DNA from 2 places in the Absicoccus sp. genome. Region 1 is predicted to be linked to the other one. Evidence: a T-box and tRNA genes for the amino acid it is inferred to sense, from the RefSeq annotation. Region 1 holds a T-box; the other holds one or more tRNA genes.

The links. A T-box is a leader RNA that pairs with one kind of tRNA and senses whether it is charged. The one in region 1 lies ahead of leuS (leucine--tRNA ligase), so its partner is inferred to be a tRNA-Leu.
Region 2: it has a tRNA-Leu gene. The T-box ahead of leuS (leucine--tRNA ligase) is inferred to sense a tRNA for this amino acid. The anticodon was not compared.

The regions. Positions count from the first base shown of each region.
Region 1 covers NZ_JAXDRQ010000011.1:32,879-40,172, reverse strand. The annotation lists gene SOS22_RS02135 (InlB B-repeat-containing protein) at 1-1,540, shown strand, start outside; gene rpmG (50S ribosomal protein L33) at 1,665-1,814, shown strand; gene SOS22_RS02125 (MBL fold metallo-hydrolase) at 1,854-2,462, shown strand; gene SOS22_RS02120 (ATPase, T2SS/T4P/T4SS family) at 2,513-3,496, shown strand; gene SOS22_RS02115 (type II secretion system F family protein) at 3,498-4,400, shown strand; gene comGC (competence type IV pilus major pilin ComGC) at 4,409-4,708, shown strand; gene SOS22_RS02105 (type II secretion system protein) at 4,686-5,069, shown strand; gene SOS22_RS10860 (prepilin-type N-terminal cleavage/methylation domain-containing protein) at 5,053-5,220, shown strand; gene SOS22_RS02100 (hypothetical protein) at 5,186-5,581, shown strand; gene SOS22_RS02095 (hypothetical protein) at 5,568-5,942, shown strand; T-box leader at 5,950-6,148, shown strand; gene leuS (leucine--tRNA ligase) at 6,181-7,294, shown strand, end outside.
Region 2 covers NZ_JAXDRQ010000007.1:15,801-23,094, reverse strand. The annotation lists gene SOS22_RS00785 (folylpolyglutamate synthase/dihydrofolate synthase family protein) at 1-245, shown strand, start outside; tRNA gene SOS22_RS00780 (tRNA-Leu) at 974-1,062, opposite strand; tRNA gene SOS22_RS00775 (tRNA-Cys) at 1,068-1,142, opposite strand; gene SOS22_RS00770 (proline--tRNA ligase) at 1,243-2,937, opposite strand; gene SOS22_RS00765 (peptidase U32 family protein) at 2,939-4,138, opposite strand; gene SOS22_RS00760 (peptidase U32 family protein) at 4,135-4,968, opposite strand; gene SOS22_RS00755 (NADP-dependent isocitrate dehydrogenase) at 5,069-6,283, shown strand; gene SOS22_RS00750 (HAD family hydrolase) at 6,298-7,008, opposite strand; gene nifJ (pyruvate:ferredoxin (flavodoxin) oxidoreductase) at 7,086-7,294, opposite strand, start outside.

The DNA.
Region 1 (7,294 bases):
GTTGTATGTAGGTGAATCGAAAAATGAAATTAGCTACAAGAAAGGAAAGAACTTTAAAGATGATAACTATATTGTCACCTTAGAGGAAGGAACTTTAACAGTTACTGATGAAAATGTTCCAACGGATCTTGTAGTCACAAAGAAACATGATTCGAAGACCTATCAAGCTGGTGATACGATCCACTTTACGATTGAAGTAACCAATATTTATGATAAGCCACAAACCATTACGATCGTTGAACAAGATGATGTTCAGATCACGGGTGAAAATGTATTTACCAATGTAGCACCAGGTGAAACCGTTACGACAACAGCGACTCACGTTGTGAGTGATGAGGATGTAAATGCCAAAGAATATACCAATATCGTAACGGCAAAATTCGAAGATGGTAAGGACTATGAAGGTCAAGATAAAGAAGATCAATTTGGTCGCTTAGAGATTTCAAAGACGGTTACGAGTACACCGAAAGAGGGTAATCTATATAAAAATGGTGAAACTATTTCGTATCGAATCACCGTCAAGAATACAGGTAATACTGTTGCCAAGAATGTTCAGGTTCATGATGACTTAACTGGATTGAAGGAAACATTGAATGAACTGGCTGCTGGTGAAGAAAAATCTTTTGATACTACCTATGTGGTTACGGATCAGGATGCCAAAGCAGGTAAAGTAAGCAATGTTGCGACCGTTTCAGCAGACAATCTAGATCCAGTGGAAGATAAAGTGGATACGCCAGTAGAAACTTCTAACCCAAGTTTATTGGTTGAAAAGACTTCCGATAAGGATAGCCCTGCAAAACTAGGTGAAACGATTCACTACACAGTGAAAGTAACCAATACGGGTAATGTAACGATCAAGAATGTAACCGTTGATGATGAATTAACGGATGATCATTGGGATGTTGGCACATTAAAACCAGGTGAATCACAGTCGTTCGATACCCAATACAAGGTAACAGAAGCAGATGTAGCGAAAGGCAAAGTTGTCAATGTGGCTACGGCCGATGGCGAAGATTCAACAGGCGACAAACCAGATGTGACTCCAGGTGAAGTAACGAATGAAACAGAAAAGAGTCAGCCGCATCTGACCTTAACGAAGACAACAACAAGCACACCACAAAATAAAGACGGTTATACGAAGGGTGAAACAATCACATACCGTATTAAAGCCGAAAATGATGGTAATGTTGAGTTGCGTGATATTAAGGTAGAAGATCCTCTCACAAAGGATACTTGGTCGATTGAATCCTTACAACCAGGTGAATCTAAGACATGGACAACAAGTTATATCGTAACAGAAGCGGATCAAGTAAAAGGTTCGGTTGTGAATGATGTAACCGCAAGTGCAAAAACATCGACCGGCGATGACCCAGTCATCGTTCCAGGACATACATCCGATAAGATCTTGACACCTAAAAAAGTCAATAAGGAAAATACAAATACTGGTGTTGAGTCCTTTGGTGGTACGTATGCTGCAGCGATGTTAGCGGCTGCAGGATTATTGCTGAGTCTAAAACGAAGAAGAAAAGACGATGAATGATCATTGTTTTGATTCAAATGAAAAAGTGGGGTGACCCACTTTTTCAATGTATGTTGAATTGTTCTTGCACTATGGGTGCAATTTTGATACAATTTTATCGTTAACGTGGAAAGGTGTGAGACGAATGAGAGATCGTATTACTTTTAAATGTTCTGTATGTGGAGAAGAAAACTACATTGGTACTCGTAATAAAAAGAAACATCCTGATCGCATGACAATTAAGAAGTATTGTCCAAAATGTAATAAAATGACTGATCATAAGGAGAAAAGATAAAAAAGACCGATTTCGGTCTTTTTTATATATGTGATAGATATGAAAGTAATTACACGTATGTTAGGGCCCATTGATACCAACTGTTATGTTGTGATCAATGAAGGCCATGCTTTAGTTATTGATCCAGGTGGACCTTTTGATGAATTGGATTCAATCTTAAAAACGGAAAATGCAGGATTGGATGCAATCGTATTGACACATGCCCATTTTGATCATATTGGTGGTATTCCTAGCATTTTAGAAAAACATCCAGTACCTGTCTATGTCCACTCCAGTGAATTTGATTTTTTTGAGGATGACAAATTGAATGTGTCTTCTTATTTTGGTAGACCCTTTCGATGCACGATTTCACCAACGGCACTTACATTGCCAAAATGTAAGATTGGCTCTTTTGAATTGGAAGTTCTCCATACACCAGGACATACTAGAGGATCTTGTGTTTTTTTGATTGATCAATATATGTTCTCAGGGGATACCCTTTTCATGGGATCTTGTGGAAGAGTTGATATGCCAACAGGTTCTTATTCACAAATGAATGAATCGCTTCATCGTTTAAAAAAATTGTATATCAACTATATTGTTTATCCAGGTCATGGCCCAGCTTCTACACTTGAACATGAAAAACAATGGAATTCTTTTATGGAATGATTGGAAGTACACATTTTGTACTTCTTTTTTTTATGGCCGTATAAGAGTACATGGAAGAACTATTAGATGCATTGATCCAACTAGCACTGAATAAAAAAGCAAGCGATATTCATTTTACCTGTAGTCATGGTCAACTGCATATTCAATTGCGCACCATGCAAGGATTGATAGATATCAATCAAAACGTATGGAAACCTGCTTTTTTTGAATTTTTGAAATTCCATGCCCGTTTTGATTTGACCAATCCATGGATACCACAAAGCGGACAATTTGTGTATCACGATATCTTTTGTCGATTTAGTGTCATCTATAACCAAGATATCCAAACTGGTGTCTTACGTTTGCTTCATACCCAACTCGATATGAAAATTGAAGATTTGACCTTAGATCCTGCACAACGACAATTCTTACATCAATTGACGACCATACGTCAAGGTCTAGTTTTATGTGTGGGTCCAACCAATTCAGGAAAGACCACTACCTTACATGCCATCTTACATGAAATTGCTTTAAAGAAACGTTATAAAGTCGTGAGTTTAGAGGATCCGATCGAAATTGAAGACCCCTCTTATCTGCAATTGGAGATCAATCCCTCACAAGGCTTTACTTATGAGTGCGGTATTGAAGAATTATTACGACATGACCCCGATGTGATTTTAATCGGTGAAACGCGTAATAGCTATACTGCTAAGATGGTGATACGTGCCGCTTTGACTGGTCATATGGTTTTTACGACCGTACATGCTAAAAATGGCAAGGAAAGTATTTCTCGTATGTTGGATTTTGGCATCGCGAAATATGAGCTAAAGACAACACTAACGGCAATCTTAGCTCAGCGATTATACATGTCTTCTATGTCTTCAAAACAATGTATTTATGAATTATTAACGGGAAAGGAATTGAGCTATGTCTTGGAAAAAGATGCTTATTCATCAACGCATATCACATTGGATCAAGCCATTCGAAAAGCTCTTATTCAAGGAGATATCACTGACAAACAAGCCGAATTGGACATACAAGATCTCAAAGGATGAAATGAAACAATTTGCGTTATTGAATCAACATGGATTGGATACAGCCACCATGGTTGAATTGAGCTTTAAGGAGCATAAAAAAATATTGGCTGGTTTGGCACAAGGGAAATCACTAGTCGATCTGTTATGTATGAATGCCAATGATCCTTATTTTCAAACCTTGCATATTTTATGTCAGTCCCTTTCATTTGATAAAGCCATCCAATGTGCGGATGCTTTAGATACTGTCCAATCTGAATTAAAGACCAAAGTCTTACGCGCACTGGCCTATCCGACATTTCTCTTCCTATTTTCCTATGGACTCATTCTCTTCTTTTCAAGAACGATCATACCGTCTTTATTGACTTATGGTTCCTCCTCTACATCCATGGGATTGGTCCGTGCGCTTCAGATTGGCTATACGATCGTGTTTTTCTTACTGCTGCTACTGATTTTTGGCTTTGTTTGTCGACATTGGATCCCATTTATACAGAAAAAAATGGATATGTTGCCTTTATTTTCTTCGATCGATCATTATTCGTTTTCATTGATTTGGACGGCTTTATTAGAAAATGGTTGTTCGACCCAATCTTGTATTCAAATGATGACAAAAATGAAAACAACCAAGATCATGGCGATGCACATCCAATCGGGATTGGAAATGGGGTTGTCTTTATGGGATGCCCTTCATAATGAATTTGGTAAAGATCCGTTATTTATGCGTTGTATTCAATTGGGTATGCATAGTTCCAATTTGTTGCATATCTTGCCTATTTATCAATCTCGTGTTTTGTATGAAATTCAAACCCGTATCAAAAAATATATTTTGTTTGTACAATTGTTTGCCTATACAAGCGTCGCCATCTTGGTGTTGGTTTTCTATCAAGTCTTATTGTTACCTTTAAATTTATTACAAACTTTCTAGGAGGATTCATGAAAGAGAAAAATGCTTTTACTGTTTTAGAGATGATGATCGTCATGTTGATCGTTGCGGTTTTATTATTGATCACCTTACCCAATATCCAACAAAAAGAAAAAATCATTCGTGCTAAAGGTTGCAGCGCTTTATTGGATATCGTGAATTCGCAAATATTATTGTATGAAATCGATCATGATAAAACACCGTCTTCCGTATCTGAATTAATTTCGGGTGGTTATCTAAAAAAAGGGCAAGATACATGTCCCAATGGTAAACAGGTGGTGATCGTAAATGGAGATGCGAAAACCCAGTAATGGTTTTACCATGATCCAAACCTTATTTGTATTGATGATCATTTGCATCTTGGCAATACAAGTACGACCGTATCGACCAAATATTCGCTTATTCATGAAGCAAATCTTGGATCAAAGCATCGTGATGCAAGAAAAAGCAATGGTTGAAAAAAGAGATGTAATGGTTGTTTGGTCATCCCATTCGGTTTCTTTAGATGGTCACACTATTTCTTATCCTTCTGGCATTACTTGTGATGCGGCCACCTATCACTATAATGCGAAAGGGAATATCTCATCCGCCTTGACCATTACTTGTCACCAAGGGAAAAAATCCAATCGTCTGATTTTTCAACTGGGATCTGGACGTGGTCGACTTGAATAAGAATGGGTTTACATTGGCGGAAGCTCTATTGGCTTTTTTCATTGTATCCATATGTGTATTATTGGTTGTTATGATGGCAGGTTTGGTTAAGTCGAATGCAGAAAGCAGAATCAATCATGAAATCGAAACAAAATGGTTTTACACTGATTGAAACATTATTGTCTTTATATGTTTCTTTATTGGTCAGTATGCTGGCATTGCTTCTAATCGTCAGTGTCTATCATATCTATACTTCTCGGTATATGATCCAGGTGGAACTGGCCATCCTGCAATTACGACAACGCTGCGCATTAGCCACTTGTCATGTACAAGAAGGTGTTTTGATCTTGGATATCAATCATGAAGCGTATCAAATACGTTATGACAAACATCGTTTGGTCAAACAACCAGGGTATGAAATATGGATGGAGAATATTGATGGGGCTATATTTTATAAAGAAAATAAAGGAATTTATCTTACCATTGATCATCAAGGAACAAAACAGACCTATCAAATCTATGAATGGGTATAGTACTTGGATTGCTTTGGTTTGTTTCGCTTTGGTGATGCAAATATTGAGTATATTATCCATTGAGACATTACAACAAGTGGCATTGGTTCAATGTGCCAAACAAAATGTGATTGATTTATCTTGTATGTCTCATGCAAAGGAGATCATTCGACAAAATCAAATGGCAATTCGTTGTGGAACACCTCATCCTATTAAAACCAAGACGGTTACGATCGATGGAATCCCTATTCAATGGAATGATCACAAGACGTATGTAGAATGTACGTATCCAAAAGCCAATCGTATCGTGACCATGAAGATCTATTATGATGCGAAAGCAATCCTTTCGATGGATATTGACTCTGTTTTAAAAAAAAGGTAAAATCGAAGCATAGGCGAAGAGTTAGAGTAGTAAAGGTATCATTTGTTCGTAGAGACTTGATGGTTGGTGAAAATCAAGAAGAAATGGCCTTGAACTTGCTAAGGAGCCGATAAGTAATGTTATCCGTTCTCTTGCGTTAAAAGAGTTGAGTGATCAAATTTTTTATTTGATAACTAAGGTGGTACCGCGTTTCCAACGTCCTTAGACAGGACGTTTTTTTATTGTAGGAGGAGAAAAAATGTACGATCATCAGGCAATTGAAAAAAAATGGCAAAAGAAATGGTTGGATGAAAAAACATTTAAGTGTGATACATCTGATTTTTCCAAGCCCAAATATTATGTATTGGATATGTTCCCTTATCCAAGTGGCCAAGGTTTGCATGTAGGTCATCCAGAGGGATATACAGCAACAGATATTGTTGCACGTAAAAAAAGAATGGAAGGATATAACGTTCTTCATCCAATGGGATGGGATGCTTTTGGCTTGCCAGCAGAACAATATGCGATTCAGACAGGTCATCACCCTGCTACATTTACGAAGCGAAATATTGATCATTTCCGTGCCCAAATTCAATCTTTAGGTTTTAGTTACGATTGGGATCGTGAAGTCAATACGTCAGATCCATCGTATTATAAATGGACCCAATGGATTTTTTTACAGTTGTATAAAAAAGGTTTAGCGTATGTTGATGAAATTCCTGTTAACTGGTGTCCAGAATTAAAGGCTGTCTTAGCCAATGAAGAAGTCATAGATGGCAAGAGTGAACGTGGAGGATATCCGGTGATTCGTAAGCCCATGCGCCAATGGGTATTAAAGATCACAGCCTATGCCGAACGTTTATTGGATGATTTGAAATTATTGGATTGGCCACAATCCACCATTGAAATGCAGAAAAACTGGATTGGTAAATCACAAGGTGCCAATGTTATTTTCAAGATTGATGGGTACGACAAAGAATTTACGGTCTTTACCACTCGTTGTGACACATTGTTTGGAGCGACTTATTGTGTCATGTCACCCGAACATCCATTTGTGGATGAAATCACGACACCTGAACAAAAAGCCGATGTTGACGCTTATAAAAAGATCTGTGCCACAAAATCGGATCTAGAACGTACCGATCTGAATAAAGATAAGACCGGGGTATTTACAGGGGCATATGCCATCAATCCTGTCAACGGAAAGAAGATCCCAATCTGGATTTCTGATTATGTATTAGCAAGTTATGGAACCGGTGCTATCATGGCGGTTCCAGCACATGATACACGTGACTATGAATTCGCAAAGAAATTCAATTTACCAATCATCCAAGTGTTAGCTGGTGGAGATATTTCGAAAGAAGCCTATACCG
Region 2 (7,294 bases), on a different contig from region 1:
TAATGATCGATATTCTAGGTCCTATATCGTCTTGTTTCTATACGATCACACCACCCAATCCAAGAGCCCTGGATGCACAAACATTAGCTCATATCATCCAATCGAAGGGACATCCTGCCATTGTTTCATCATTGGATCAAATTGTGGATCAAACCCGTTCGATTTCATCCATTGTTTGTTTCTTTGGCTCCTTGTATTATGTAGGTCAAGTCCGAAACAAGATCTGTATGCGACAATTTCGATGATCGCTATGAATCAATCATAGCGATTTTTTTTAATCATTCTCACAATATCAAAAGGATTATCCAATATATTGAATACCATTTGGAAAGACACACAATCGTTGACGCGTTGCTTTTTACTCACGATATAACAAAACCGATTGTTTAAATATTTCTTGAAATCAATATATACGACATTCTTTAAACATCCGGTATTTTTTTGACAAGAATATACATATAAAATTCTTCCGTCAATGAAATGAATTTTATTCGGATCATGATTACCTAAGTCTACATTCGTAAAGACTTCTCTATCGTATGTATGTATTTGATTCCATATGTAAAAAAATGATGCAGAAATTCCTTTTTTGTATGTTCATCTTCTAAATATCACCAAATTCTTTTATCTCGATAAGTTTCTAATCGCGTTGCGAACGTTCTTGTTTTCCTCCATGCAAAAAAAGCCCTATCATGATGATAGGACATGGTATTCCCCATTATATTGGCTTTACCACCTTGCATACTGTAGGTTGGTGTGTGCTGCGAGCCAATCTCTAACACACTCTTTATAGGTATTTGTATCCGAATAAAAAGATGATCGTAAATCATTTGTGAATGGCAGAAACGTATCAGTCCCCACTCCATTTGTTACACATTAATTATTTAAATCGTGAGTGAAAAATGCAATCAAAAGTAGGCCAAATGTAGGCCACTAAAATAAAAAACCCTTTAAATAAAGGGTTTATTATCGATGGTGGGGACGGTGGGACTTGAACCCACACGGGAATTAACTCCCAACGGATTTTAAGTCCGTTGCGTCTACCAATTCCGCCACGACCCCATAAATGGAGGTTCCGATCGGAGTCGAACCGATGATCACAGAGTTGCAGTCTATTGCCTTAGCCTCTTGGCTACGGAACCAGGTGCTTATTTATTATACAAGATCCATTGTATAATTGCAAGCTCATTTCGACCTTGTTTATAATAACATGGATCCTGTATAATGCCAAGCATTTTTTATCTATTTTTCATAAATTTCAATGATTCGATCTTCAATATCATCCAAAGATACTTCCGTCTTTTCTCCGGTTGCTCTTTCGGTCCATTCAAGCATACCATCTTTTACACCACGACCAACCGTGATACGATGTGGGATACCAATCAATTCCATATCTTTGAATTTGACACCAGGACGTTCTTTTCGATCATCCAATAAAACATCATAATGACGCTTCTTACAGAAAGCATATAATTGATCTGCCACTTCCATTTGGCGTTCATCTTTATTGGAAATCACAACGATGGCTAATCGGAAAGGGGCTACTTCATCGGGCCACATCAAGCCTTTTTCATCATTGTATTGTTCGGCAACAGCGGCCATACAACGCTCCAAACCAATACCATAGCAACCCATCCAAATCGGTTTCTGCTGGTTGTCTTGATCCGTATAAAGCACATTTAAACTCTTTGAATATTTGGTTCCAAGTTTAAATAAATTGCCTACTTCAATACCATGTTCAAATGTCAATGGTTGGCCACAAACAGGACATACATCCCCATCTTTGACTTGACATAGATCGGCAATGGCTTCGGGTTGAAAATCTTCAACATTTACATTTTCATAGTGATGGTCCGTTTTATTTGCACCCACAATAAAATTATGCATTTTTAAGATTTGACGATCCATATAAACTGGACAATCAATACCAATTGGACCTGCAAATCCTACCTTGGCATGGGTTACTCGTTCGACATCTTCAAAAGCTGCCAATTCCATTTCATTAACACCTAAAAGCTTCATGGCTTTGGCTTCATTTAATTCACGATCCCCCGGCACACAGAATGCCACGATCTTACCGTCGGCATTATAGAGCAAAGTCTTCACAAAATCACTCGGTTGTTTTCCAAAGAAAGCTGCAACCTCTTCGATGGTTTTCGCATTGGGGGTTTCCTTGATTGAATAAGGCACTTTTGGTTCAGTTGACTCCGGTTTATTATCAACAACTTCGGTAATTTCCATGTTGCTTGAAAAGTCGCAACCTTCACAGCCAACAATGATATCTTCTCCAATGGGTGATAAGGCTTGGTATTCTTCACTTAATAAACCACCCATCGCACCGGTATCTGCCCGCACAACTTTATATTTCAGTCCCAAACGATCCATGATACGACAATAGGCATCATACATCGCATCATAAGATCTTGCCAATCCGGCTTCGTCGGTGTCAAAAGAATACGCATCTTTCATGATAAACTCACGCACACGAATCAAACCAAAACGAGGACGTGTTTCATCACGATATTTCGTTTGGATCTGATATAAATTATATGGAAAATCTTTATAGCTCTTGCCATCCATGCTGGCTGCCATCGTAAATAATTCTTCATGGGTTGGTCCTAAAACATAAGGACGATCATTACGATCATGAAGCGCAAACATATTGGAGCCAAACGCTTCTCTTCGACCGGATTTTTCATAGACTTCCTCCGGACTCAAGGCAGGCATCAATAATTCTTGTGCCCCTTTGGCATCCATTTCTTCACGAATGATATTTTCCACTTTCGCTAACACTTTTTTACCCATTGGCATGATCATATAAATACCGGCACTGGTCTTTTTGATCATACCAGCTCGCACAAGCAAATTACTCGATACACTATCTTCATCTTTTGCGTTTTCACGCAATGTATAAAAAAAACTTTGACTTAATTTCATTTTATTTTCTCCTCTTTCGAATCATTGCATTTTTTTGCCAAGGCCCATCCCATTTCGCATAAACGATTTGCATCGGTTTATTGCACACATTCATGGGATCTCCATTTTCATCTTCGATCCATTGAAGATGGATCGGCGTACTTGGAATTTGGGGACCAAATATTTCTAGAGCGTCTTCGAACACAAATTTATTTTTGACTTGTAACTGTATTTTATCATCCTTTTGACCCATAACAAACGCAACATATTCCTGGGTCACCGTCTCATCATGATCTTGGTATAACTGAACCGTTTCGTCCGGTAACCCTTTATAAAAGCCAGGCCCTGTTTGGCGATTTTCTGCTTTGGCAATCTCCAATTTAATGGCATCTAATTCTTCTTGGCTGACTGTTCCTTTTTCATAAATATGATCGATCAAACGACGATAACTGGAAACCACACAAGCAAGATAATAGGCAGACTTCATTCGTCCCTCGATTTTTAAAGAAGCAACGCCCCATCGAATAAAGGATTCAATTTCATCAACAGCTTGTAGGTCTTTGGACGACATGCAAAATAATTGTTCCGGATCCGAGAGTTCTTTGTTTCCTTCCATGAGATGATATTTCCATCGACAGCTTTGTGCACACCCCCCACGATTGGCATCTCGCAAAGTCATATGGTTGCTTAAAACACAACGACCCGAATAGGAAATACACATGCCTCCATGAATAAATATCTCAATCGGCAGAATTTGTTTTTGAGCCATCGTTTGGATTTGTTCCATACCGCATTCTCGCGCCAAAACAACACGATCCATGCCTTGTTCTTTCCAAAATTGGATAGCTTTTGAATTGGTGCTTGAATGTTGGGTAGAAACATGCACTTCAAAATGACACCCCAATGATTTTGCCAATGTCATAATATATGGACTGGCCACAATGATCGCATGGACACCAATGGCATCCAATTGCTGCAAATAGGTTTGGATGCCTTCCAGATCATCTTCATGTGGTAACATATTGACCGTTACATGCACATGGGCATGGTGGTCATTCGCAAAATCGACCAACTCCTTCATCTCGTCCAAAGAAAAGTTCGAAGCGCGTGAACGCAGGGAAAATTGTTTTCCACCAATGTATACTGCATCCGCCCCATATAAAATGGCGATCTTAGCTTTTTCCAGATTACCAGCAGGAGCTAACAATTCAATTTTATTCATTTCTGCTCCTCCTTTTTTCGAATCGTTTGTTGATGATACCAATGATCAGAACCAGGCATCACAAGGTGTTCTTTATATGCATTTAAAATATCAATGGTCCAAGCATCGGATTGAAAAATGGAATCGATTCGAAACCGAGAGATTCCATATTCTTTTAATGTCTGCATCTCATGACTGGATTGAATCGGTTGTTCACTGAAAATATGCGTACCCGTTTCATCTTGGAGAATAGGCATGCGATCCGATCGGGTTGCTTCGATGAGATCATATCGTAAGGTCGATGGCACATCCATATTTTCTTGATGCATATAATTGGAAACCAGAGGTCGACGCGAATAAAGAATCGAAAAATAGCCATTGATCAATACTTCCAAATGTGGAGCTTGCGCAATTTTTTTCATTTCATCCAGTGACAATTCGTGAGCTAAACTTACGGCTTGTATGCCTTGATTTAAATAAAATTGCGCATCCAAATGATTGGTTATTAACGTTTCCGGTTGATAAATCAATGCATTTTGATAACCAATCTCTTTCGCTACTTGTAAGACGCCTTCATCTGCAAAATAAAATCCTTGGATACCTAAGGATTGACATTGTTGTAGAGTATCTGAAACAAGAGGTAGATCTTCATCCATCATCAGCTTTGTTCCATTGACATATAGATCCAAGTTGAATTGATCACAATTTTCCTTCCATTGCGATAGTTCGTTCCTTTCAATCGTACATGGACAATGTAAAGCAAGAGGCTTGACACCAATGATGACGCCATCACAACCGGCTTCTTTTAAAGCTTTTAAAGATGATTTTTCATGAATTGTTGCAAGAATCATTTCTTTACCTCCACAATGTCTATATATTACCACAAATAAAAATAGTTTTGGCATACGGATACAAGAAAAGGTATAATGGATGCATAGTTGGAGGATGCCTATGGAAAAAATTCAAATGAAAACGCCGTTGGTTGAAATGGATGGCGATGAAATGACACGTATTTTATGGAAGATGATCAAGGATGAACTGATCCTTCCCTATGTGGATTTAAAAACAGAATATTATGATCTCGGATTAAAACATCGAGATGAAACCAATGATCAAGTAACGATCGATGCAGCCAATGCCAATAAAAAATATGGAGTTTCCGTAAAATGTGCAACGATCACACCCAATGCACAACGAGTAGAAGAATACAACTTACATCAAATGTGGAAATCTCCCAATGGTACGATCCGTGCCATTCTGGATGGAACGGTGTTCCGTGCTCCTATCATGATCGATCCCATCCAACCGGTTGTACGCAATTGGAAAAAGCCAATCACCATTGCTCGTCATGCCTATGGTGATGTATATCGAGATCAAGAAATTCGTGTATCCAAACCAGGAACAGCTACATTAAAATTTACCGATGAAGATGGCCGGACAACCGAAGAAAAAATCTTTGATTTTGAAGGAAAAGGAGTACTTCAAGGTCTTTATAATAAAGATGATTCGATTCAATCATTTGCTCGTAGTTGTTTCAATTATGCTTTAGATGCAAAACAAGACCTATGGTTTGGTGCAAAAGATACGATTTCGAAAAAATATGATCATACGTTCAAAGATATTTTTCAAGAAATCTATGATCAGGAATACAAAGACAAATTTGAAGCAGCTGGCATCACTTATTTTTATTCATTGATCGATGATATCGTCGCCCGAGTGATTCGTAGCGAAGGTGGCATGATCTGGGCTTGTAAGAACTATGATGGTGATGTAATGAGCGATATGGTATCGACCGCATTTGGTTCGTTAGCCATGATGACCAGTGTATTGGTTTCTCCAGATGGCAATTATGAATACGAAGCAGCCCACGGAACCGTTACGCGTCATTACTACAAATATTTGAAAGGTGAAAAAACCTCGACCAATCCGATTGCTACAATTTTTGCCTGGACAGGAGCTCTCGCAAAACGTGGTGAAAAAGACGGTTTGGAAGATTTACAAACCTTCGCTCATACGCTTGAACAAGCTTGTTTAGATACATTGAATGCAGGTATCATGACAAAAGATCTTTGTGCCTTAGCACAAGGTGTAGAAACCAAACAAGTGAATTCGGAACAATTTATTCAAGCAATCAAACAACAATTAGAAAAATTGATGGCCGCCTAAGCGACCATCTTTTTTTATAGGTCTTCATTTGATACGACGTATCCTCTATTTTCCAGTTTTTTTAATAATGCGATCAACTGCTCTTCGGTATACACTACATAATCGGCGGCATCTCCTTCCATTTGATGATGTCGATTCAAATGAATGGTATGCATGCCAGCCCCTTTTGCTCCTTTCATGTCATTGATATAATTATCACCAATATAATACCAATCGGAAATGTTTGTATGGGTATACTTGGCAATGGCTTGAAACGCTTGTGGATCGGGTTTCGCATAGCCCAATTGTCCCGATGTATATACATGATCGGGCGCAAAATAAGCAAAAACATCCAAAGCTTTTAATTTCATTCGTTGATGATCATCGAATCCATTTGTCAAGATTGCAATCTCACTGGATGTATTTTTAAAATATTCATGGTAGGAGGGTGCCATTTGAATATGATGTTGGTTTTCTCGATACAGATCTTGAAAATCAGCCGCTTGTTCTAGACTCATCTCTAATCCCAAAGCTTGACTGGATGCATAAATACGATAGATGCCACTATCATCTACAGTGATCGTATCATTTTGTAACAAATCAAATACTTCATCTCCATATTCTCGATAAATACGATAAAATTCTTCTAAATCACCTTCATAATCTGGAAAAAATTGTGCGATGCATTTGCGAAAAGGATCTTGTAGATCATAGAGTGTGTCATCACAATCAAAACAAAATTTCATACATACCTCTTTTCTGCTCTAATCATAACGAATTCTCAAAAAAAAAGGAACTGCAAATACAGTTCCTTTTCAGTAGATTATTCGTCTTCTTTTGCCATAGAAACTAAACGATGATAACGACGTGCAGCATCTGCTTTCGCTTCTTCGAATAATTCATCGGCTTTTTCAGCACCTTTTAACTTAACCAATTGATTGAATCGAGTTTCTCTCATCATGAAGTCTTTCATCTTCGAGTAATCTGGTTCTTTTGAATCAATTGTCAAGTGTTGTTCAGCACGTGGATCGT